Regions from separate parts of the Mesorhizobium montanum genome, predicted to be linked through region 4. Evidence: predicted binding sites of a transcription regulator. Region 4 holds the regulator's gene; each other region holds the start of a gene.
The links. Region 4 encodes PhoB, which activates phosphate uptake and scavenging genes when phosphate is short. Its sites were predicted from a motif close to TGTCATNNANCTGTCAT; they were not measured.
Positions count from the first base shown of each region.

Region 1: the regulator PhoB is predicted to act here: its motif matches at 3,663-3,679, upstream of RFM68_RS16945 (ceramide glucosyltransferase).
Region 2: the regulator PhoB is predicted to act here: its motif matches at 3,462-3,478, upstream of RFM68_RS11760 (alkaline phosphatase D family protein).
Region 3: the regulator PhoB is predicted to act here: its motif matches at 3,000-3,016, upstream of RFM68_RS21395 (DUF1045 domain-containing protein).

Region 1 covers NZ_JAVIJF010000011.1:189,180-195,013, forward strand. The annotation lists gene RFM68_RS16925 (aspartate aminotransferase family protein) at 1-1,029, shown strand, start outside; gene argF (ornithine carbamoyltransferase) at 1,047-1,958, shown strand; gene RFM68_RS16935 (Hsp33 family molecular chaperone) at 2,072-3,103, shown strand; gene apaG (Co2+/Mg2+ efflux facilitator ApaG/CorD) at 3,166-3,558, opposite strand; gene RFM68_RS16945 (ceramide glucosyltransferase) at 3,779-4,924, shown strand; gene RFM68_RS16950 (O-succinylhomoserine sulfhydrylase) at 4,958-5,834, opposite strand, start outside.
Region 2 covers NZ_JAVIJF010000007.1:168,306-174,139, forward strand. The annotation lists gene RFM68_RS11740 (3-hydroxyacyl-CoA dehydrogenase NAD-binding domain-containing protein) at 1-583, opposite strand, end outside; gene RFM68_RS11745 (hypothetical protein) at 685-1,275, opposite strand; gene RFM68_RS11750 (TetR/AcrR family transcriptional regulator) at 1,321-1,929, opposite strand; gene RFM68_RS11755 (MFS transporter) at 2,006-3,283, shown strand; gene RFM68_RS11760 (alkaline phosphatase D family protein) at 3,550-5,124, shown strand; gene RFM68_RS11765 (hypothetical protein) at 5,164-5,430, opposite strand; gene typA (translational GTPase TypA) at 5,642-5,834, shown strand, end outside.
Region 3 covers NZ_JAVIJF010000016.1:20,318-26,151, forward strand. The annotation lists gene RFM68_RS21380 (ABC transporter permease) at 1-184, shown strand, start outside; gene phnN (phosphonate metabolism protein/1,5-bisphosphokinase (PRPP-forming) PhnN) at 363-989, opposite strand; gene RFM68_RS21390 (alpha-D-ribose 1-methylphosphonate 5-triphosphate diphosphatase) at 986-2,125, opposite strand; gene RFM68_RS21395 (DUF1045 domain-containing protein) at 2,160-2,867, opposite strand; gene iolB (5-deoxy-glucuronate isomerase) at 3,109-3,921, opposite strand; gene RFM68_RS21405 (DUF3329 domain-containing protein) at 4,171-4,383, opposite strand; gene iolE (myo-inosose-2 dehydratase) at 4,448-5,365, opposite strand; gene iolD (3D-(3,5/4)-trihydroxycyclohexane-1,2-dione acylhydrolase (decyclizing)) at 5,409-5,834, opposite strand, start outside.
Region 4 covers NZ_JAVIJF010000001.1:400,265-406,098, reverse strand. The annotation lists gene pstC (phosphate ABC transporter permease subunit PstC) at 1-361, shown strand, start outside; gene pstA (phosphate ABC transporter permease PstA) at 365-1,216, shown strand; gene pstB (phosphate ABC transporter ATP-binding protein PstB) at 1,213-2,016, shown strand; gene phoU (phosphate signaling complex protein PhoU) at 2,037-2,744, shown strand; gene phoB (phosphate regulon transcriptional regulator PhoB) at 2,764-3,453, shown strand; gene RFM68_RS01905 (VOC family protein) at 3,583-4,020, opposite strand; gene RFM68_RS01900 (ROK family protein) at 4,177-5,421, opposite strand; gene xylF (D-xylose ABC transporter substrate-binding protein) at 5,691-5,834, shown strand, end outside.

The DNA of each region.
Region 1 (5,834 bases), on a different contig from region 4:
GAACAGGCCGCCAAGCTCTGGCACGTCTCCAACCTCTACGAGATCCCGGAACAGCGCCGGCTGGGCGAACGGCTGGTCGACGCCACCTTCGCCGACAAGGTGTTCTTCACCAATTCGGGTGCCGAGGCCCTGGAATGCGCCATCAAGACGGCCAGGCGCTATCATTTCGTCAAGGGCCATCCCGAGCGTTTTCGCATCATCACTTTCGAGGGCGCCTTCCACGGCCGCACGCTGGCGACGATCGCCGCCGGCGGCCAGTACAAATATCTCGAAGGCTTCGGCCCGAAGGTCGAAGGCTTCGACCAGGTGGCTTTCGACGACATCGACGCCGCCGAAAAGGCGATCACGCCGGAGACTGCGGCGATCCTGATCGAGCCTGTGCAGGGCGAGGGCGGCATCCGCCCGGTGCCGACGCAATCGCTGAAGCGGCTGCGCCAGCTTTGCGACCAGCATGGCCTGCTTTTGATCTTCGACGAGGTCCAGTGCGGCATCGGTCGTACCGGCAAGCTGTTCGCGCATGAATGGACAGGCGTCATGCCCGACCTGATGGCGATCGCCAAGGGCATCGGCGGCGGCTTCCCGATGGGCGCCTGCCTTGCCACCGACGAGGCTGCGACCGGCATGACCGCCGGCGTGCACGGCACCACCTTCGGCGGCAATCCGCTGGCGATGGCGGTCGGCAATGCCGTGCTCGACGTCGTGCTGGAGGAAGGTTTCCTCGAGGAGGTGCAACGCAAGGCGCTGCTGTTGAAGCAAGGCCTTGCTGCGGTCGCCGACGAATTTCCCGATGTCATCGAAGGCATCAGGGGAACCGGCCTGATGCTCGGCCTGAAATGCGCCATGCCCAACACCAAGGTGAACATGGCGCTGCGCGACCAGCACCTGCTTGCCGTGCCGGCGGGCGACAACGTCATCCGTCTCCTGCCGCCGCTCACCGTGACCGACGAGGAGATCGGCGAGGCGCTGGAGCGCATCCGCGGCGGCGCCAAGGGCCTCACCGACGCGATAGCGGCCGAAGCCGCGAAATAATTTCTGGAAACCTGCCGATGAGTGTTCGCCACTTCACCGATCTATCCGCCGTTTCCGCGGGGGACCTGCGCATCATGCTGGACGACGCGGTGGCGCGAAAGACCAGGCTGAAGGCAGGTGAGCGTTCAAAACCGCTCGATGGCAAGGTGCTGGCCATGATCTTCGACAAGCCGTCGACGCGCACGCGCGTATCCTTCGACGTCGGCATGCGCCAGCTCGGCGGCGAGACCATCATGCTGACCGGCACCGAGATGCAGCTCGGCCGCTCGGAGACCATCGCCGACACGGCAAAAGTGCTGTCGCGCTATGTCGATGCCATCATGATCCGCACCACCTCGCATGAGCGGCTGATCGAGCTGACCGAGAACGCCTCGGTTCCGGTCATCAACGGGCTGACCGACGACACGCATCCCTGCCAGCTTATGGCCGACATCATGACCTATGAGGAACATCGCGGCCCGGTGGCCGGCAAGACCTTCGCCTGGACCGGTGACGGCAACAATGTGCTGCATTCGCTTCTCGAAGCCTCGGCGCGGTTCCGTTTCAACTTGAATGTCGCGGTGCCGGAAGGCAGCGAGCCTTTCGAGAAATATGTCGACTGGTCGAAGGTCAATGGCGGCAAGGTCCGGTTTTCCAGGTCCGCAGAAGAAGCCGTCGACCAAGCCGACTGCATCGTCACCGACAGCTGGGTCTCGATGGGCCAGGAGCACCGCGCCCGCGGCCACAACGTCTTCCTGCCCTATCAGGTCAACGCGGCGCTGATGGCCAAGGCGAAGCCCGACGCTTTGTTCATGCACTGCCTGCCGGCGCATCGCGGCGAGGAGGTCACTGACGAGGTGATCGACGGACCGCATTCGGTGGTCTTCGACGAGGCCGAGAACCGGCTGCACGCCCAGAAGGCGGTGCTGGCCTGGTGCCTCGGCGTTTGATCCGAAGCGACTGGCACGGGGATATGTCGACTTGATCCGGGGATATGTGATGCCTATTTGCGGGCCATCACGTAAATTGAACGCGCTTCGACGCATGCGGCTCACCGGCCGGCATGGCCGCGCTCCGGAGTATTGTCATGTTGGAAACCCATACCTTGGCTGAGCATCAACCCAAACTCGGTGAATTCGGCTTCGCCGGCGACGACCATGTCGTGCCTTACGAGGTGGCGCCGCTCGACGTGCGTGGCCGCACCGTGCAGCTGGGGCCGATGCTCGACGCCATTTTGAGCCGCCACGATTATCCCGAGCCGGTCGCCCGCCTGCTGGCGGAAGCCTGCGTGCTCACCGTCCTGCTCGGCACGTCGCTGAAATTCGAGGGCAAGTTCATCCTGCAGACTCGCACCGACGGTCCGGTCGACATGCTGGTGGCTGATTTCACCACGCCGCATGCGCTGCGCGCCTATGCGCGCTTCGATGCCGACCGGCTGCAGGCGCTGATCGCCGCCGGCGAGACCTCGCAGCAGACCCTGCTTGGCAATGGCGTGCTGGCTTTAACCATCGACCAGGGCGCGCATACGCAGCGCTATCAGGGCATCGTCCAGCTCGACGGCACTTCGCTGGAAGATGCCGCGCGCACCTATTTCCGGCAGTCGGAGCAGATCCCGACCGAGATCAAGATGTCGGTCGCCAAGCTGGTCACGCCCGGCCCGGCCGGCGCACGCGAGCAGTGGCGCGCCGGCGGCATCCTGGCGCAGTTCCTGCCGCAGGCGCCGGAGCGCATGCGTATTCCCGATATTTCGGGCGGCGACGGCGATCACCGCGAGGTGGCCGACCATCCGGCCGACAATTCTTGGCAGGAATTGCTGGCGCTGCTCGGCACGATCGAGCCAACCGAGCTGATCGATCCGACGGTGGGCGCCGAGCGCCTGCTCTACCGGCTGTTCCACGAACATGGCGTGCGCGTTTTCCGCGGCGTGCCGGTCGCCGACCAGTGTTCCTGCTCGCGCGACAAGATCCGCGGCATCCTCGAAGGCTTCTCGGCTGAGGAGATCAAGGACTCGACCGAGGACGGCGGCATCCATGTCGCCTGCGAGTTCTGCTCGACGCAATACGACTTCGACCCGGCGGAATTCGCTGCGAATTAAGGCCTTCCTTCTCCCCGTCACAATACATAGTGACGGGGAGAAAAAGGCTAATCGCCAAAGTCTTAGTTCACCGTGCGCCTGGTTCCCGGCATGTCGAGCGAGAAGGCGGGGATGGCGATATCGAACGTCTCGCCGCGGCCGTTGCGCATGGTGTAGTGGCCGACCATGATGCCCGACGGCGTCGAGAGCGGGCAGCCCGAGGTGTATTGATAGCTGTCACCGGGGTTGAGTTCCGGCTGGTCGCCGACGACGCCTGCGCCGCGCACCTCCTCGACACGGCCCCGACCATCGGTGATGTGCCAGTAGCGCGACAAAAGCTGCACGAATTCGTCGGAGCGGTTGTCGATCGTTACCTGATAGCCCCAGACATAGCGGTTCTCGGACGGATCGGAGCGGTCCTCCAGATAGAAGGGCCTGACTAGCACTTCGATGTTGCGCGTCACGGCGCGATACATGAGCCACTCCGGTTGCCACCGCGGAACATTCGTCACGCTCCGCTCTTAAGTAGGCGAAGCGCCGACCATCCTGCCCGCCTTTAAGCGCAGGTGCCGAAAAACAATGTCATTTAAGTGACACATGACAATGTTGGTGTGCACGAACCGTGCCGGGCGACTCAGGCGCTCCGTCGAGTGATGAAACGGCTGCATACGGCCTCTCGGGAGTGACCAGATCTCGATGGAACTGACTATCGCAGCCGCGCTCGCTTCGTCAGCCCTTCTGCTTTCCAATCTCACCAGCATCCTGCTCGCTTCGTCGCGGCTGGAACGGCGGCATGTCATCGCGCCACCGGCCGGCGGGCAGCCGCCGGTCTCGATCATCGTTCCGTCGCGCGGCGTCGAGCCGTTCACGCAAGAGACCTTGCAGCGCGCCTTCTCGCTCGACTGGCCGCGCTATGAGCTGATCTTCTGCGTCGCGCATGCCGAAGACGCGGTGGTCAAGCTTATCAATGCGGCGATCGCGCGCCACCCGAAGGTTCCGGCGCGGCTTCTGATCGGCGACGATCGCATCAGCGCCAATCCTAAGCTCAATAACTGCGTCAAGGGTTGGCAGGCGGCGCGGCACGATTGGGTGATTCTGGCCGATTCCAACGTGCTGATGCCGAGGGACTATGTCGAGCATCTGATGGCGGCCTGGCGGCCGGATACCGGCCTCGTCTGCTCGACGCCGATCGGCTCGCGGCCGGACGGTTTTTGGGCCGAGGTCGAATGCGCCTTCCTCAACACGCTGCAGGCGCGCTGGCAGTATACCGGCGAAGCGCTTGGCCTCGGCTTCGCCCAAGGCAAGAGCATGCTGTGGAACAAGCCGATGCTCGATGCCAATGGCGGTATTCAAGCTTTAGGCGCCGAGATCGCCGAGGACGCGGCCGCCACCAAGCTGGTCAACAGCCTGGGCCTGCGCGTCAATCTCGTCGCCTCGCCCTTCGAGCAGCCGCTCGGCCAGCGCACGCTCGCCGAGATCTGGTCGCGCCAGACGCGCTGGGCGCGGCTGCGCCGGGTCACTTTCCCGCTGTTCTTCGCGCCGGAGATCCTGACGGGCGCCGCGATGCCGCTGCTGCTGGCGCTCATTGCCGCGGCAAGCGCCGGAATCAGCCTGCCCACAACGGCTTTGTGCGTGCTGGCAATCGCCTATCTGCCGGAATGCCTGCTGGCCTCGGTCAAGGGCTGGTATCTGTCGCCGCGCAGCATCACCGCGATGATCGTGCGCGACGCGATGCTGCCCGCGATCTGGGCGCGCGGCTGGTTCGGCGGCGCCGTCGAATGGCGCGGCAATGCCATGACCATCCGCACCAAGGCGATGACCGAACTGAAAGAGCTCGCCTAAAGTTCTGTTGTCGCGGCGCCGCCGCGTCAGGTCCTATTGGGCCGCTTTTAGCGCCTGTTCCAGGTCCTCCAGCAGATCGTCGGTATCCTCCAGACCGACGGAGAGCCTGAGCGTACCGGGTCCAATGCCGAGTTCGGCGCGCGCCTCGTCGCTCAGGTTCTTGTGCGTCGTCGTCGCCGGATGAGTGATCAGGCTCTTGGCGTCGCCGAGATTGTTGGAGATCAGCACGATATCGAGCGCGTTCTGCAAGGCGAAGGCCGCCTGCTTGCCGCCCTTGACGTCGAGGCAGATCAGCGTCGAGCCGCCCGACATCTGCTTTTTCACGATATCCGCCTGCGGGTGGTCGGCCCGGCCCGGATAGATGAGGCGGGCGATCTCCGATCGGCCGGCCAGGAAGTCCGCGATCTTGCCGGCGCTCTCGGTCTGCTGGCGCACGCGCAGCGGCAGCGTCTCCAGGCCTTTCAGCAGCGTCCAGGCATTGAAGGGCGACAGGCTCGGTCCGGTGTGGCGGAAATAGTCGTGCAGGTTCTCGTCGATCCACTTCTTATCGGACAAGATGACGCCGCCGAGGCAGCGGCCCTGGCCATCTATATGCTTGGTCGCCGAATAGACGACGATATGGGCGCCGAGCTGCAAGGGCTTCTGCTGCAAGGGCGTGGCAAAGACATTGTCGACGATCAGCCTGGCGCCGATGGAATTGGCTAAAGCGGCAACCGCGGCGATATCCACCACTTCCAGCGTCGGATTGGTCGGGCTTTCCAGGAAGAACAGCTTGGTGTTCGGCCTTATCGCCTTTTCCCAATTGGCGATGTCGGTGCCGTCGACCAGCGTGGCCTCGATGCCGTAGCGCGGCGCCAGCGTCTCGACCACCCAGCGACATGAACCGAACAGCGCGCGCGCCGCCACGATA
Region 2 (5,834 bases), on a different contig from region 4:
GGCCGCCCTGACCAGCCATTTCGCTGGCGAAACGAATAGCCCGCGGCAACAGATCCCCGTCGACAACCGCGTCGGCAAGACCGACCGCCTTCGCCTCGCCGGCCGAAATCGGCGTTCCGGAAACGATCATGCCGAGCGCTTTCGCGGCGCCCACCAGGCGCGGCAGGCGCACCGTGCCGCCGCCGCCCGGCAGCAGGCCGAGCTTCACTTCCGGCAGGCCGAGCTTGGCGCCTTGATAGGCGACACGGAAATGACAACCGAGCGCCAGCTCCAGGCCGCCGCCGAGCGCCGTGCCGTGGATGGCCGCGACGGTCGGTTTGGCAATGGTTTCCAGCAAGGCGATGATGGCGCGCAGCTCCGGCTGCTCGACAGGCTTGCCGAATTCGGTGATGTCGGCGCCGGCGACGAAAGTGCGTCCGGCACAGGCGATGACGATCGCGATCGCGGCGGGATCGTCGCGCAGCGTGGCGAGCGCCTCATGGAGCGGTTTGCGGACGTGAAAACTCAGCGCATTGACCGGCGGGTTGTCGATCGTGACCACCGCGACGCCGTTCTCGTTTGCGACGGCGATAGAACTAGACAAGCGGAACCTCCCGAGACCGGCTGCGATCGGGCTAGGGTTTACTAGGCCTGCCGGCGTATGGGAACCCGATCCGGCGTTGGCCTAATGGTTGGCGACGCCCGTTAATTGTCGACCCGGCCGAAGGGAGGCACGTCGCCGATCACTTCGCGCTTGTCCTTGCCGCAGGTGAAGGCTTTTGCCTTGTCGTCGGCGAGCTTGCGCGCCTGGTCGTTGGCCTGCGCGTTGCCGGTGGCTAAAACCAGGCCGATCGTGCAGCCCTGATGCTCCTCCGGCTGCGCGACCTTGGCGATCACCAGCACCTCGATCGACTTCTTCTCGTCCTGCGGGTTGCTGACCGAGCGGCGGTGAATGGCGGCGAAAGGGACGGCGACGTCGCCGGTGGTCTCGATGCGCCACTCGACCTTGGGGCCGGAGCCGTTGAAGGCGGAAAAGCTCTCCCAGACGGCGGTCATGTCATCGGACGGAAAGCCGTAATAGACGGATTCACGCGCATCATCGTAGCCGATCAGCACCGGATAGCCGCGGTAGCCGGAGCAGACGAGGCTTGCCCAATCGCCGTCGCCTTCGGCAGCCTGCGCATAGGTCACGCAGTCCTTCTTCCAGTCGAGATCGGTGTAGGCGCTGGAGATGTCGCCCGCCTGGGCCGCCTGGCAGAAGCCGGCTAGGGCAAGCGGGATCAGAAGAGCGCGCATCACTGACAACTCCGTTTCGAGCTGCCGAAAGCGTACCGCCAATTGTTATTTCTTCAAGCTGGCTTCGATGAGCAGGTCGGCGTTGCGCGCGACGACCGCCGCCGGTCCACCCAGTCCGAAAAGCTGACCGCTGATATAGGCGCCTTCGATGAGAAGCAGCAGCCCGTCGCCGAGCGTATCGGCATCGCTCGCGCCCATCGCGGCTGCCATGGCGCGCAGGCGCCGGCGCAGTTCCTGCTTGTTGTTCTCGCTCACCACCCGCGCGGGATGGCCGTGCTCGGGATATTCCACCGCCGCGTTGGTCATGCCGCAACCGCGGTAGTCGCGCTTCTGCGTGCGTTTGCCGACACGGGTCAGGAAAGCGATGATCTGCGCGCGCGGATTGCCCGGATGCGCATCGACGGCCTCGTCGAACCGTTCCCAGAATTCCAGGTCATATTTTCGCAGATAAGAGGCAGCCAGCTCGTCCTTGGACGGGAAGCTGCGGTAGAGGCTCGGCTTGGTGACGCCGGCGCGCCTGACGATCTCGTCGACGCCGATCGCCCTTATGCCCTCGCGGTAAAAAAGGTCGCGTGCGACGTCCAGGATCTTGTCCGCTGCCTTTGGGGCCGGGACCTCGCTCAACGACACTTCAATTTTATTGTCCGATGGCATGCAAACAACTCGCTTGACAATGTTACTGACCGGTACGTATGTAGCATCACCTCATTGCAACGTACCGGTCAGTAACATGATAGCCCAGTCTCGTCCGTTTGGCCAGCGCTACGCTTTCGTCGTCGTTGCCGTCATTTTCTTCTGCCTGCTGATCGCGGCCGGGCTTCGCTCGGCACCCTCGGTTATGATGGTTCCGCTGGAAGAGAGTTTTGGCTGGCACCGCGACGTGACCTCCTGGGCCGCCAGTGTCGGCATCCTGCTCTACGGACTGACCGGGCCGTTCGCCGCGGCGCTGATGGAGCGTATCGGCATGCGCCGCACGCTGCTTGGCGCGCTGCTGGTGATGTCGGGATCGACCGCGCTCAGCCTGTTCATGACTGAGCCCTGGCACCTTTTCCTTACCTGGGGCGTGTTTTCCGGCATCGGCTCGGGCGCGGTGGCAAGCGTGCTCGGTGCTACGATCGTCAATCGCTGGTTCAAGACCAATCGCGGGCTGATGATGGGCCTGATGTCGGCCTCCAGCGCTACCGGCATGCTGGTGTTCCTGCCGCTCATCGCCTCGCTGGCGCAGAGCGGCGGCTGGAAGCCGGTTGCGATCGCCGTGGCGGTCGCAACGGCGGCCCTGATACCGTTCGTCTTGCTGCTGGTGCCCGAGCGCCCGGCTTCCATCGGCCAGGTGCGCTACGGCGCCGATGCCGACGACGTGCCGCCGGTATCGCCTGCCTCGCAGGGCAACTTCCTCGCGCATACGCTGAACACGCTGCGCCGCGCGGCGGGTACCAGGGTGTTCTGGTACCTGTTCGCCACTTTCTTCGTCTGCGGCTTCACCACCAACGGTCTCGTCGGCACGCATCTCATCGCCTTCTGCGGCGACATGGGCATCGGCGAGGTGCAGGCCGCCGGACTGCTGTCGATGATGGGCATATTCGACCTGATCGGCACCACGCTGTCCGGCTGGCTCACCGACCGTTTCGATCCGCGCAAGCTGCTCGGCGTCTACTACGCGGTGCGCGGCCTATCGCTGATCTACCTGCCTTATTCCGGCTTCTCGGCGACCAGCCTGGTCATCTTCGCCGTGCTCTACGGTCTCGACTGGATCGCCACCGTGCCGCCGACGCTGCGGCTCGCCAACGAGGCTTTCGGCGACCGCAGCGGGCCGATCGTCTTCGGCTGGATCGTCGCCGGTCATCAGGTCGGCGCCGCGGCGGCCGCCGCTTTCGGCGGCACCATGCGGGAGCTGCAGGGCAATTACGAGCTGGCGTTCCTGATTGCGGGGATGACGGGCATCGCCGCGGCCTGTATTTCGCTGCTCATCAACACCGACAGGCCAGCGTTTGAGCCGCAGGCGGCGTAGGCGACGGCCTTCCCTTCTCCCCTTGTGGGAGAAGGTGGCCGAGCGAAGCTCGGTCGGATGAGGGGTGTTCCAGAAGACACCAGCGTCTCACTCCGCTGGAACACCCCTCATCCGTCTCGGCGCTGCGCGCCGATCCACCTTCTCCCACAAGGGGAGAAGGAAAGAGCAGCCTGTTCACTGTTATCAAAACTTCATGGTTCCGAGATGCGCCTGAAACATTGAGTCGAGAATTTGGCGGTCCCGTTCAAAGCCATCCGGAGACAGCCATGAACAAGCTTGCCCTTACCCGCCGCGCTTTCGTCACCTCGGCCAGCGCCTTTGGCCTCGTCGGCGCCTCCGGCCTCGCGCTGCCTTACTATTCCCGCGCCAATCAGCGCCCCGCGTTCACGCACGGCGTCCAGTCGGGCGACGTCGACGCCATCTCCGGCATGGTCTGGACCCGCACCGATCGCCCGGCGCGCGTCATGTATGAAGTGTCGACGACCGAAAGCTTCGCCAACGCCACCAGGCTTGCGCCGCTCGATACCTCGCCGGCCAGCGATTACACGGCGAAGCGGCTGCTCACCGACCTCGCTTCCGACCAGGACATCTTCTACCGCATGGTCGCGGCCGATCTTTCCGACATCAACGCCGTCTCCGAGCCGATCGTCGGCCGTTTCCGCACCGCGCCGTCGTCCAAGCGCGATGTGCGCTTCGCCTGGTCGGGCGACACCGCCGGCCAGGGCTGGGGCATCGACGAGACCGGCATGAAGACCTATTCCACCATCGCCAGGCACACGCCGGACTTCTTCCTGCATTCCGGCGACACGATCTATGCGGACGGCGCCATGAAGGACGAGGTCGACCTGCCCGGCGGCGGCAAGTGGAAGAACGTCGTCATGCTCGACGGCAAGCGCAAGGTCGCCGAGACGCTGGACGAGTACCGCGATCAGTGGAAGTACAACATGATGGACAAGCATGTGCTTGGCCTCTCGGCCATCTGTCCGACCTTCTATCAGTGGGATGACCACGAGGTGCTGAACAACTGGTCGGATTCAAAGGACCTGACCGCCGACAACCGCTACACGGAAAAGTCGATCCATGTGCTGGCGGCGCGCGCGGCGCGGGCTTTCCATGAAATGACCACCATCCGCTACGAGCCGTCGGAGCCGGGCCGCGTCTACCGCAAGATTTCGCACGGGCCGCTGCTCGACGTGTTCTTCCTCGACATGCGTTCCTATCGCGGCCCGAACGGCCCCGACCTGGAAGAAACCCTGACGCCGAAGTCACGCATGATCGGCGAAGAGCAATCCAAATGGCTGAAGCGCGAACTGGCCAATTCCAAGGCGACGTGGAAGATCATCGCCGCCGACATGCCGCTCAGCCTCGTCGTCTGGGACGACGCGGCGAAGAAGGTTGGCTTCGAGGCCGTCAGCAACAACGACAATGGCGCGCCGAAGGGCCGCGAGCTCGAATTCGCCGATGTGCTGCGTTTCATCAAGAACGCCGGCATCACCAACACGGTGTGGCTGACCGCGGACGTGCACTATACGGCGGCGCATTACTACAACCCCGACAAGGCGCAGTTCCAGGATTTCAACCCGTTCTGGGAATTCGTCTCCGGCCCGATCCACGCCGGGACTTTCGGCCCCAACGACCTCGACATGACCTTTGGACCGGAGCTGAAGTTCATCAAGGCGCCGACCGCCGAGCAAGGCCAGAACCTGCCGCCGTCGGCGGGCCTGCAGTTCTTCGGGCTGGTCGATATTTCCGGCGCCACCGAGCAGCTCACCGTGCGGCTGATGGATCGCGACGACAACGAGCTCTACAAGGTCACGCTCGATCCGGTTCGGTCGGCGTAAGGCTGTTGCTGCAGAATGGCGACCGCGGATGCGCGGTCGTCAATCCGGATAGCAGGCCCGCGGAATGTTCGGCCACACCGCATTGTCGCAGTTGGCGTCCTTCTGCCGCTGCTTGAAGGCGGCGCTGACCGGGCCGGTCACGACGGGATCGACGCCGTCAGGGGCGTCGGCGAACATCTGCTGCGCGGTCTGGGCGGGCGGCGAGATCGGACCAGCTTCCCTCAGCGCAGCCGCCGACTGCGCGGCACCTGCCGCGACGAGAACGCCAAGTCCCGCCCACGCAAAAACCGGACGCAATCTGGACATCTGATCGGTCATGAACATCGAACTGCCCGGCCCCTCAAAGGTTCCGCCTTGGTTAACAGAATCATTTCACACCAAGACGTTTAAGAATCAGTGACCATCATTTGGGGCCGGGCCTCCCCTTTCGCAATTGCGAAAAACCCTGTATGAGCCGCGCAACCGAAAAAGGCGGCGCCTTCGGGCCGGCTGCCTGCAACGTTCCCGAGACCAGACAATGAACATCCGTAATATCGCGATCATCGCGCACGTCGACCATGGAAAGACCACTCTGGTCGACCAGCTCCTGAAACAGTCCGGATCATTCCGCGACAACCAGCGCGTCGCCGAGCGCGCCATGGACTCCAACGACCTGGAGAAGGAACGCGGCATCACCATCCTGGCCAAGGCGACCTCGGTCGACTGGCATG
Region 3 (5,834 bases), on a different contig from region 4:
GCTGCTGCAGGAACTGCAGAACCTGGTCAACCTGCTCGGCATCCCGTCCTCGCTCAACTTCGCGGTGATGGGCGGCGTGATCCTGATCGGCGTGCTGGTCGACCAGCAATGGGGTGTCTTCCGTGCCCGCCGCCGCATGATGGAAGCGACGCGCCGCAACGTTGCCGGCGCGCCTGCGGAGTAGCTCTGCATCCCCCTTCTCCCCTTGTGGGAGAAGGTGGCCGCGAAGCGGCCGGATGAGGGGTGCTGGACGAAGTGAGGCGGGGCCAATTTCAAGCCTGTCGCCAAGCTGGAGCACCCTCATCCGTCTCGGCGCTTCGCGCCGATCCACCTTCTCCCACAAGTGGGAGAAGGGGAAGGCTCTAGATCATGTCCGACAAATCCGAAAACGCCATCGCCTTGCGCAGCACCTCGGCAAAGCGTTCGCCGGCGATTTCCTTGTCGCCGCCGTTGTCGATCGAGGTGACATCCGGCCCCGTCAGCTTGACGCTCGTGCTGCGCGCCAGCCGGGCAAGCACTTCGCCGCGCGATTCACGGCCGCGCGCCGCCAGCCGTTCGGCGAGGATCTCAGGCGCCGCGGTGATCTCGACCACCGCCAGATTGGCGTAGCGTTCACGCAGCGCCGGGATGACTGCGCGCGACACATTGGCGACCGCCACATGACCGTTCGCCACGGCCCAGTCGACATCGGCCGGCAAGCCGTAGCGCAGGCCGTGCGCGTCCCAGCAAAGCGAGAAGGCGCCGTCGGCCTCCGCTTCGGCAAAGGCGGCATCGGCCAGCGTATCGTGGTCCTCGCTCGCCGCGTCGCTCGGCCTGGTGATGACTCGGCGCACGAATTCCAGCCGCGTCTCGCCGGCAAAGCGCGCCTTGGCATAGCCGATCACCGTATCCTTGCCGGCGCCGCTCGGGCCGACGACCGCGACGAAGACGCCGTTGCGGATCGGCAGGCTCTCGGCCAGCTCGCGCTCGATGAGGGCCGAGACCATCATGCGACCCGGCTGCCCTGACGCCACACGGTGCGCACGACCGGCACATGGTCGTCGACGCGCACGCGCACCAGGTCGGCGCGCCGGCCGGGCTCGATGACGCCGCGATCGGCGAGGCCGATCGCCTCGGCCGGGTTCTTCGTCACCATCGCGACAGCCTGGGGCAGGGTGATGCCCTCGACGACATCGCCGAGGAAGAAGGCCGACTGGATCAGGCTGAAGGGAATGTAGTCGGACGACAGGATGTCGAGCAGGCCGTCGGCGGCAAGCGTGCGGGCCGATACATTGCCGGAATGCGATGCGCCGCGCATGACGTTCGGCGCGCCCATCAGCACGCCGAGGCCTGCCGCCTTGGAGGCCTTGGCCGCCTCTTCGGTGGTCGGGAACTCGGCGACGCGCACACCCTGTTCGATCGCTTCCTCGACATGGCCGGTGGTGGCGTCGTCATGGCTCGCCAGCACGATGCCGCGCTCATGGCAGGCGGCCGAGATGAAGACGCGGTTCGGGCCGGAATTGCGGTCCGATTCGCCCATCCGCTTTTCGCAGAATTTCTGGAAGTCGCGATCCGTCAGCTTCAGCTTGCGCTGGTAGTAGTAGGCATAGGTCTCGAGGTTGACGAACTGGCGCTGTCCAGGCGCATGATCCATCAGCGAGGCGAGCTTCACCCGGTCGTCGGTTTCGAAATTGGCGAAGGCCTTGAGGCAGTCCGGCGCCGAGACTTCACAGCGCAGGTGGATGAAATGATCTGCGCGCAGGCGGTCTTCGCGCACGCTGTCCTCGATCGCGTCGGCGAGCTTGCGGATGTCGTCGGAAGTCAGGTCGGCATCTTCGTCCATGCCGACCCGCAATGCGTCGAGAACCGTGGTGATGCCGGCGGTCGCGATCTGAGCGTCATGGGCAAGCACGGCGGCGATCGGATTCCAGCGCACCTTGGGACGCGGCGCATAATGGCCTTCGAGATGATCGGTGTGAAGCTCGACCAGACCCGGGATGATATAATCGCCGCCCATATCCTCGCCGGTGCGGGCAGCACCCGGCTCAATGGCGGCAATCAGGCCATCGCGCAACAGCAGCGAACCCTCGACGATTTCGTCGGGCAGCACGATGCAGGCATTGGTGAGAACGGTTTCGGCGGTCATCTCGGCGGTCCTATCTCGAGCGGTCGGCGATCTATCAGGCGGTCTTACGGGCCGGGCCGCGGCCAAGCGCATGGTGGGAAAGCACCATGAACGGGGCACCGGGCTCGTTTTCGACAAACAATGTCAGCGCATCGACCGCCACCGGCCGCCGCAGCACATCGGCGAACAGGCTGTCGATCGCTGCACGAAGACGTGGGCTTTCCTGTGGCCCGACGCGCCCCGAAAGCGTCATGTGGAAGCGGAATGTGTCGAAGACGTAAGGATAGCCCCATTGGCAGAGGTTACGGAACTCGTCCGGTCTCAGCGCGTCCGGGCTGCGCCGCTCGATCTCGGCCTCGGTCAAGGGCGCGCGGAACCGGTCGAAGGCACGCACCACCTCACCGGCGAAGCTGTTGAGCGGCGCAAACTGCGTTTCCGGCACCAGCGCGAAGAAGTCGTCGATCTGGCCGATGACGAGGCGTGGAATGACGACCGGCGGCGTCGCCTCGGCAAAAGTGTCGAGCGCGGCGCGCAGCGAAGCTTCCGTCTCGCTCGGCGCCAGCCGGAACGGCGCCTTCAGCGTCGCATGGAACCCGTAACGCCTGGCCGAGGCGGTGTGAAAGGCGACTTCCGCGGCCGACAAATCACCCACCGCCTCGACCGGCCGTGTCGCCGCGCCAAACGGGTCGCGGCCCAGCCAGTTGGCGGCAATGCGCGCCAGTGGCTCGTCCTGCCTCGGGGTGAAGTAGATGGCGTAGCGCATGGGCGTTCCTCATCAAGCGCGCTGCGCCCGAAGGATTATGCGACGCGCTTCAAGTCCTGGTTTTTGGCAAGTCCCAAAAACGCTCAGGCGCTTCGGCAACGTGCATCAGACCCGCTGCCATAGGTGATTTCCATGACGGATTGACGAAGCTTTCATGGGTTTTCGAAGGCAGGTCCAGTCTCAAGGTCGTTAGCCGACGATTTTTCCGGGACTGGACCAACGGCTTGGCCGTGCTGCCCGATCAGGCCTTCATCAGCCACTCGTGCTCGGCCGCGTTGTGGAATTTCCACGTCCGCTTCGGTCCGGCCATGACATTGAGGTAATAGAGATCGTAGCCGTGGCAGGCGGCGCAGGGATGATAGCCCTTCGGCACCAGCACGACGTCGCCGTCCTCGATGGCCATCGCTTCGTCCAGCTCGCGCACGCCGTTGCGGTCGGCGTCGGTGTAGACGCGCTGGAAGGCAAAGCCCTGCGGCGGGTTGAGCCGGTGGTAATAAGTCTCCTCGAGATAGGACTCCGCCGGCAGATTGTCCTGGTCGTGCTTGTGCGGCGGATAGCTCGATGTGTGGCCGCCGGGGGTGATCACCTCGACCACCAGCAGCGAGTCGGCCGGCTTTCCCTCGGGCAGGATGTTGGTGACGTAGCGCGTGTTGGTGCCCTTGCCGCGCACCTCCTGGCCGAGATCGTCAGGCCGGATGACGCGGACGGGCAGGCCGCCGCCGAGGCCCGGCGCGGAGCAGACGGCGAGCTCCAGTTCGGTGTCGGCGGTCACCGACCAGTCGGCGCCTTGCGGCACATAGACCGACCATGGCTTGCCCTCGAAGGGCGACATGCGCCCGCCGAGCAGGCCAAGTTCCTTGCCGCCGGCCGAGGCCTTGCCCTTGCCGGTGACAAACACCAGGCAGACCTCGCGGTCGCCGGTCTTGCCGGAGGCCGTCTCGCCAGGCTTGAGCCGATGCAGATCGAAGCCGACATAGGTCCAGCCGGCGCTTTGCGGCGTGACGTGAGCGACATGGCCGTGGCCCTTGTCGGCCTTGACGAGCAGTTTCGACATTTTTGTCTCCCTGGTTACCCGACACTTCGATTCTCAGGCTTTTTGCAACCATTCCAGTCGATGGACTTGTCGCGAAACCTCGGAGATTGGCCGGATCTCTCTCAACGTCGTCATCCTAGGGCGAAGCAGGAGCGAAGCTCCGTCGCGGAGACCCTAGGATGACGAAGCGAGGGGCGTTCCGGCCAACCGTATGCGATCCGCCATGCACGCAGTATCCGATCCCCAAAACCTCTGCTCCGTGCATTCCAGTCATTCCTTCGGCTCGGCCGGGGGCTTCGCTCCCTCGGCCGGCTTGTAGAGGTAGAAGAACTGCCACACCGCATAGCCGGCGAAGCCGAGCGCAATGACGCCCCAGAACGGCGTGCCGGAGGCGAACTCTATCACCGACCAGACCAGGCAAACCGCGACGACGGCGATGCGGCGCCACAGCGGCCGGAAGAAGGGGTGCTCATAGTCTTTCATCGCGCCAATCCAGGATTTGTCCAAAGCGCATCAGATAAACCGACCGCCGTGGCGAATCCACCGTTCAGGTATTAGGGAAGCCTTGCGTCTCAACCGTGTAGCCGGCGGCCGTCATCACCCGCATCAGCTCCTTGTGGCCGACCTGCGCCATTTTCAGCGGCGGGTTCTTCTTCGGATCCTGCTCGGCCTCGACCACGAACCAGCCTTCATAGCCGTGATCGGCGAAGCGCTGGACGATGGCGCCGAAATCGAGCGAGCCGTCGCCCGGCACGGTGAAGGCGCCGAGCGCCACGGCGTCGAGGAAGGACTGCTTGGCGCGGTCGAGACCATCGATCACGCCCATGCGCACGTCCTTCACATGGACATGGTTGATGCGCTTGTGATGATTGTCGATGGCGCGCAGCACGTCGCCTCCGGCAAAGGCGAGATGACCGGCGTCGAGCAGCAGCGGAATACCCTCGCCGGAATGGCGCATGAAGGCGTCTAGTTCCGGCTCAGTCTCGACCACCGCCGCCATGTGATGGTGGTAGGAGAGCGGCATGCCCTGCTCGGCGCACCATTCGCCGAACTCGGTGACACGGCGGCCATAGGCCTTCATCTCGTCACCGGTGAGTTTCGGCTTGGTGGCTAGAGGCTTCGAGCGATCGCCCTGGATGGAGCGGCCGACCTCGCCATAGACGATGCAGGGCGCGTTGACGGCCTTGAACAGGTCGATCATCGGCTGGATGCGGTCCTTGTTCCTGGACATATCCTCGTTGACCAGCGTGCCGGAGAACCAGCCGCCGCAAAGCGTGACGTCGGCCTCTTTCAGGATCGGCAGCATCACCTTCGGATCGTTGGGGAAGCGGCGGCCCATCTCCATGCCGGTGAAGCCGGCCGAGCGCGACTGCGCCAAGCACTCCTCCAGCGACACGTCATCGCTCAATTCCACGAGATCGTCGTTCCACCATGCGATGGGGGACATGCCCAGTTTGGCTTTCAAGTCGTCACTCCAATGTGTCGGTTCGTTGCGAGGCCGACGCAGCTCAGCCCTGCCGGCCGCCCACGGCTTCCTCATATTTCTTGCGCGCGGCATTCACCTGTGGCCGCGACGAGACTTCCGGCACGGCGACGTCCCACCAATGGCCGCCTGCCTCGGTCGACACCAGCGGATCGGTGTCGATGACCAGCACGGTGGTCTTGTCGTTGTTTTTGGCCTTGGCCAGCGTCGTCTCCAGCTCGGCGATCGACGCCACCTTCTCGGCAATGGCGCCGAGGCTGGCCGCATGGGCGGCGAAGTCGACGTCGGGCATCACCTCGTGACGGGCGTCCTTCAAGAGATTGTTGAAGTTGGCGCCGCCGGTCGCCATCTGCAGCCGGTTGATGCAGCCATATCCGCGATTGTCGAGCAGCACGATGGTGAGCTTGAGGCCAAGCATCACCGAGGTCGCGATCTCGGAATTGAGCATCAG
Region 4 (5,834 bases):
GGTGCTCAAGGAATCGGCTTACGGCATCGGCTGCACGACCTGGGAAGTGACGCGGCGCGTCGTCATTCCCTATACACGTGTCGGCATCATGGGCGGCGTCATGCTCGCTCTCGGACGCGCGCTCGGCGAGACCATGGCCGTCACCTTCGTCATCGGCAACGCCCACCGCATCAGCAGCTCGCTGTTTGCCCCTGCCACGACGATCTCGGCGACTATCGCCAACGAATTCACCGAAGCCGTCGGCGACCTCTATACCTCTTCGCTGGTGGCGCTCGGCCTCATCCTGTTCGTCATCACCTTCATCATCCTTGCCATCGCGCGCTACATGCTGATGCGCATCGACGCCCGCACGGGAGCCTGACCGATGTCGACATCCCTTGCACTCCATAACAGCCGCAAGAGAAAGAACGGCGTGATGATGACGCTGTGCGTCGTCGCTGCCGGCATCGGCCTTGCCTGGCTGGCGCTGATCCTCGGGGCGCTGATCTACAAAGGGCTGTCCGGCGTCTCGCTGGCGGTGTTCACGCAGATGACGCCGCCGCCCGGTGACGCCGGCGGCCTTCTCAACGCCATCTACGGCAGCATCGTGATGACCATCATCGGCATCGTCGTCGGCACGCCGATCGGCGTGCTGGCCGGCACCTACATGGCTGAGTATGGTCGCTTCTCGAAGCTGACGACGGTGGTGCGCTTCATCAACGACATCCTGTTGTCGGCGCCCTCGATCATCATCGGCCTGTTCGTCTATGAGCTGATGGTGCGGCCGATGGGCCATTTCTCCGCGATCGCCGGCGCCGTCGCGCTGGCCATCCTGGTCATCCCGGTCGTGGTGCGCACCACCGAGGACATGCTCAACCTGGTGCCCAACGCCTTGCGCGAAGCCGGCACCGCCATCGGCGCGCCGCGCTGGGTGGTGATCCGTTCGGTCGCCTACCGCGCGGCAATGTCGGGCATCGTCACCGGTATCCTGCTTGCGATCGCCCGCATCTCCGGCGAGACCGCGCCGCTGCTCTTCACCGCGCTCAACAACCAGTTCTGGTCGAGCAATCTCAATGCCCCGATGGCCAGCCTGCCGGTGACCATCTTCCAGTTTGCCCTCAGCCCTTACGAGGAATGGCAGCAGCTGGCCTGGACGGGCGCACTCATAATCACCCTGACGGTTCTCGGGCTGAGCATCTTCGCCCGCAGCCTAACCGGACGCAGAGAGGACAGATGAAACCGATGTTGTCCACGGATCTGAACGTAGCCGACACGACCGTCGAGAAGGCCAAGATCGAGATCAAGAACCTCAATTTCTACTATGGCCAGTCGAAAGCGCTGAAGGACATCAACCTGTCCCTGCCCGAGCGCAGCGTGACCGCCTTCATCGGGCCGTCGGGCTGCGGGAAGTCGACGCTGCTGCGCGTGCTCAACCGCATCTACGAGCTCTATCCGAAGCAGAGCGCGGAAGGGCAGGTGCTGCTCGACGGCAAGAACATCCTCGACCGCTCGCAGGACCTCAACCTGCTGCGCACCAAGATCGGCATGGTGTTCCAGAAGCCGACGCCGTTCCCGATGTCAATCTACGAAAACATCGCCTTCGGCGTCAGGCTCTATGAAAAGATCGGCAAGGCCGAGATGGACAGCCGCGTCGAGCAGGCGCTGAAGCGCGCCGCGCTCTGGAACGAGGTCAAGGACAAGCTCAACGCCAGCGGCCTCAGCCTCTCCGGCGGCCAGCAGCAGCGCCTATGCATCGCCCGCACGGTGGCGGTGAAGCCCGAGGTGATACTGCTCGACGAGCCGGCCTCCGCGCTCGATCCGCTGTCGACCGCCAAGATCGAGGAGCTGATCGACGAATTGCAGGCCGACTACACCATCGTGATCGTCACCCACAACATGCAGCAGGCGGCGCGCGTATCGCGGCAGACGGCGTTCATGTATCTCGGCGAGCTGGTCGAGTTCGACCGGACCGAGAAGATATTCACCTCGCCCCGCGAGAAGCGCACGCAGGACTACATCACTGGCCGCTTCGGCTGAGTTCATACGAGGACATCATTATGGCCGAACATACCGTCGCTTCCTTCGACGAGGATCTGAGGCAGATCAGCCGGCTCATCAACGACATGGGCGACCTTGCCGGTTCCATGGTCGGCGCTTCGACCCGGGCGCTGCTCGAGTCCGACAATGCGCTGGCGCAGCGCGTCGTCTCCGAAGACGCCATCATGGATGCGCGGCAGCGCGAGCTCGACGACCGCGCCATCACGCTGATCGCCAAGCGGCAGCCGATGGCGGACGACCTGCGCCACGTGGTCGGCTCGATCCGCATGGCCGGCGACCTCGAGCGCATCGGCGACCTGGCCAAGAACATCGCCAAGCGCGTCGGCGCCGTCGGCATCAGCGCCGCGCCGCGCGATCTCACGCATTCGATCGATTCCATGGCGCAGTTGGTGCTGATCCAGGTCCAGGCGGTGATACAGGAATATACGGTGGGCGATGCTACGGCGCTGGCCAAGCTTCGCAACGACGACGAGCGCATCGACGTCAAATACACGTCCGTCTTCCGCGAGCTCCTGACCTACATGATGGAAGATCCGCGCAACATCACCGCTTGCACGCATCTTCTGTTCTGCGCCAAGAATCTCGAGCGCATCGGCGACCATGTGACCAACATCGCCGAGAACGCCTATTATGTGTTGACCGGCACGCAATTGCCCGCGAACCGCCCGAAGCAGGACGAGACGGCAATGTCGGCGCCGGCGGCGTGACGGAAAAGGTTATCTGCCAATGATCGCGCCACGCATCATGGTGGTGGAGGATGAGGAGCCGCTGGGGGTGCTGCTCCGCTACAACCTCGAATCCGAAGGTTACCAGGTCGAAGTGGTGACCCGCGGCGACGAGGCCGAAATCCGCCTGCAGGAAAACGTTCCCGACCTGCTCGTACTCGACTGGATGGTGCCGGCGGTTTCCGGCATCGAGCTTTGCCGGCGTCTCAGGATGCGGCCCGAGACCGAGCGGCTGCCGATCATCATGCTGACGGCGCGCGGCGAGGAGAGCGACCGCGTGCGCGGCCTCTCGACCGGCGCCGACGACTATCTGGTCAAGCCGTTCTCGACGCCGGAGTTCATGGCGCGTGTCAAGGCGTTGCTGCGCCGCGCCAAGCCGGAGGTGCTGTCCAGCGTGCTCAAGGTCGGCGACATCGTGCTCGACCGCGAATCGCATCGCGTCTACCGCAAAAAGAGCGAGATCAGGCTCGGCCCGACCGAGTTCCGGCTGCTCGAATTCATGATGCGCCATCCCGGCCGCGTGTTCTCGCGCAGCCAGCTGCTCGACAATGTCTGGGGCGAGACGATCTATATCGACGAGCGGACCGTGGACGTGCATGTCGGCCGCCTGCGCAAGGCCGTCAACAACGGCCGCATGCCGGACGTCATCCGCACCATCCGCGGGGCAGGCTACGCAATCAGGGAAGATTAGGCCGCAATTCCGGACGGAAGGGCTTACGGGCGAAAACGCCGAGCCTACCGTGTCACACTTTTCCTGGAATTGCTCTGGTGAGATGCGCTCGCTGACATTGGTCGCTCGGTCACCGTCTTCGTATTACGCTCAGCCGAGTTCTTGGGCGATTCCGATGAGAAGCCCTTCAGGCCCTCGGATGTAGCAGAGCCGATACGCGTCTTTATACTGGACTACTTCGCCTACGAGATGCGCGCCGCGCTTGCGGAGCCCTTCAAGCGTCTCGTCGATGTCGTCCACGGTGAACATCACGCGGAGGTAGCCCAGAGCATTCACCGGGGCGTTGCGGTGATCCGCGACGGCAGGCGGTGTGAGGAAGCGGGAGAGCTCGAGCCGGCCGTGGCCGTCCGGCGTGCGCATCATGGCAATCTCGACGCGCTGATCGCCCAGCCCAGTGACACGTCCGGCCCATTCTCCTTCGATCATAGCCCGACCTTCGAGCTCGAGGCCGAGCTCGCGAAAGAAATCAATCGTCGTCGCGAGATCCTCGACGACGATTCCTATGTTGTCCATCCGTTTGAGCGCCATGTGTCCGATCTACAAGATGTGGTCGGGTCTGACAACGGACGGGTTCGATACTTCCGGCGCGGCAGGCAGCGAGGCGACGCGCGGACCTGGGATGACCCGCGGGAGGCAGCAGCCAATCCCGAACGTTGGCGATGAGCCACGCGTGTCAACGCCGCCTCAGGCCACGTTCTTCCCCGCCGCGCCGGTCCTAGATTGGACACCGGGAGCGAAAATCTCCTGGTCGACGAAGGTCAGCGCGCGCATGGCGCAGCCTTCGCGGATCAGCGGCAATTCGTTCGGCTCGGTGTCGAAGGAGATCGATTTCGAGTGCTGGCCGCCGGCGGTCTGGGCGATCGCCTCCCGCAGCGCCGGCTCGATCAGGTCGAAGGCGGCGGCGCTGACGCCGACCATCGCGACAGGCGCCGGATCGATCAGCGCAAACAGGCTGCCGAGGCTGAAACCAAGCGCCTCGCCCGCCCGGCGATAGGCCTCGCGCTCCGGGCCGTCCTTCTCGCGCGCCTTCGCGGCAAGGGCCCGCATATCGGCGTCGCCGACGTCGACCGGCTCGGCGTCCTCGCCCATCTTCATGGCACTGCGCCAGATCGCATAATTGCCGGCATAGGCCTCGACGCAGCCGCGGCGGCCGCAACGGCAAAGCGCGCCGCCCGGGCGGTGGATCATGTGGCCGAACTCGCCGCCGGAGGAATGGGTGCCGGTGAACAGCGTGCCCTTCAGCACAAGGCCCATGCCAATGCCATGTGAGAGCAGGATAGCGATGAAGTCGTCGCGATAGCGCTCGGGGTCGCGCCACTGCAGCGCCACCGCCATCATGTTGCAGTCGTTCTCCATGGTGGCTGGGATGCCGAATTCCGTCTCGAGGATGTCGGCAAAAGGAATGTCGGTCAACGGCGTGATCGGCGACCACAGCATGGCGCGTGCATGGGTGTCGGTGATGCCCTGAATACCCATGGCGATACGCGCGACACTGCCCAGGTCGAGGTCGGGATCCTGCAGCCGGCGCCGGACGATTGCCATGCATTCGCCGATCAGCTGGTCGCGCGGCATGACAAGCGTGTCCAGGCGCTGCTGTTCCTCGGCAATCACCTGGCCGGCATAGTCGATCACGGCGACCGACAGGAAATTCAGCGACAACACCACGGTCAGCACCGCGGCGGCTTCAGGGTTCAGCGCAAGGCCGATCTGCGGCCGGCCGCGTTTCAACGCCGTCGGCTCGTTGGCCTTGCTTTCGGTAAGAATGCCCTCCTGGATCAGGTCGGCGGAAATCGCCGAGATGGTCGAGTGGCTGAGCCCTGTGGTGGCGGCAATCTCCGTCCGCGAGGGCTGGCCGGCGCGGCGCACGGCCGAAATCACCATGGCGCGATTGCGCCGGCGCAAATCGTCATGGCGGATTCCGACCGACATCGTCTCGCACGTCCTCCCGGGTCATCGCGGCCTTGTGATGATGCCATGGCCTGTCGCCGACACGCTAGGGATAGTGGCAGAAGCCAAAGCCCATGTCATTATTTATTGCGGACGTCGAAAAAAATGGCCGGACCCATCAAAAGCCATCAGAATCTCAGTTGACAGTGTCGTTTTGCTGGATCACTATTTTTTTGAGGCTCGAAAAAAAGCCTCTGTGCCGGCCTTCGGGCCAGTCTGGGTCGCGCCGCACAGGGCGCAGGGAGGATATCATGAAAAAATTCGCAGCCGCCATTCTGGCGGGCGTTGCCATGTCGTTGACACTGGCGTCGGTAGCCGAGGCGAAGGACAAGGTAATCGGCGTCTCGTGGTCGAATTTCCAGGAAGAGCGCTGGAAGACCGACGAAGCGGCGATG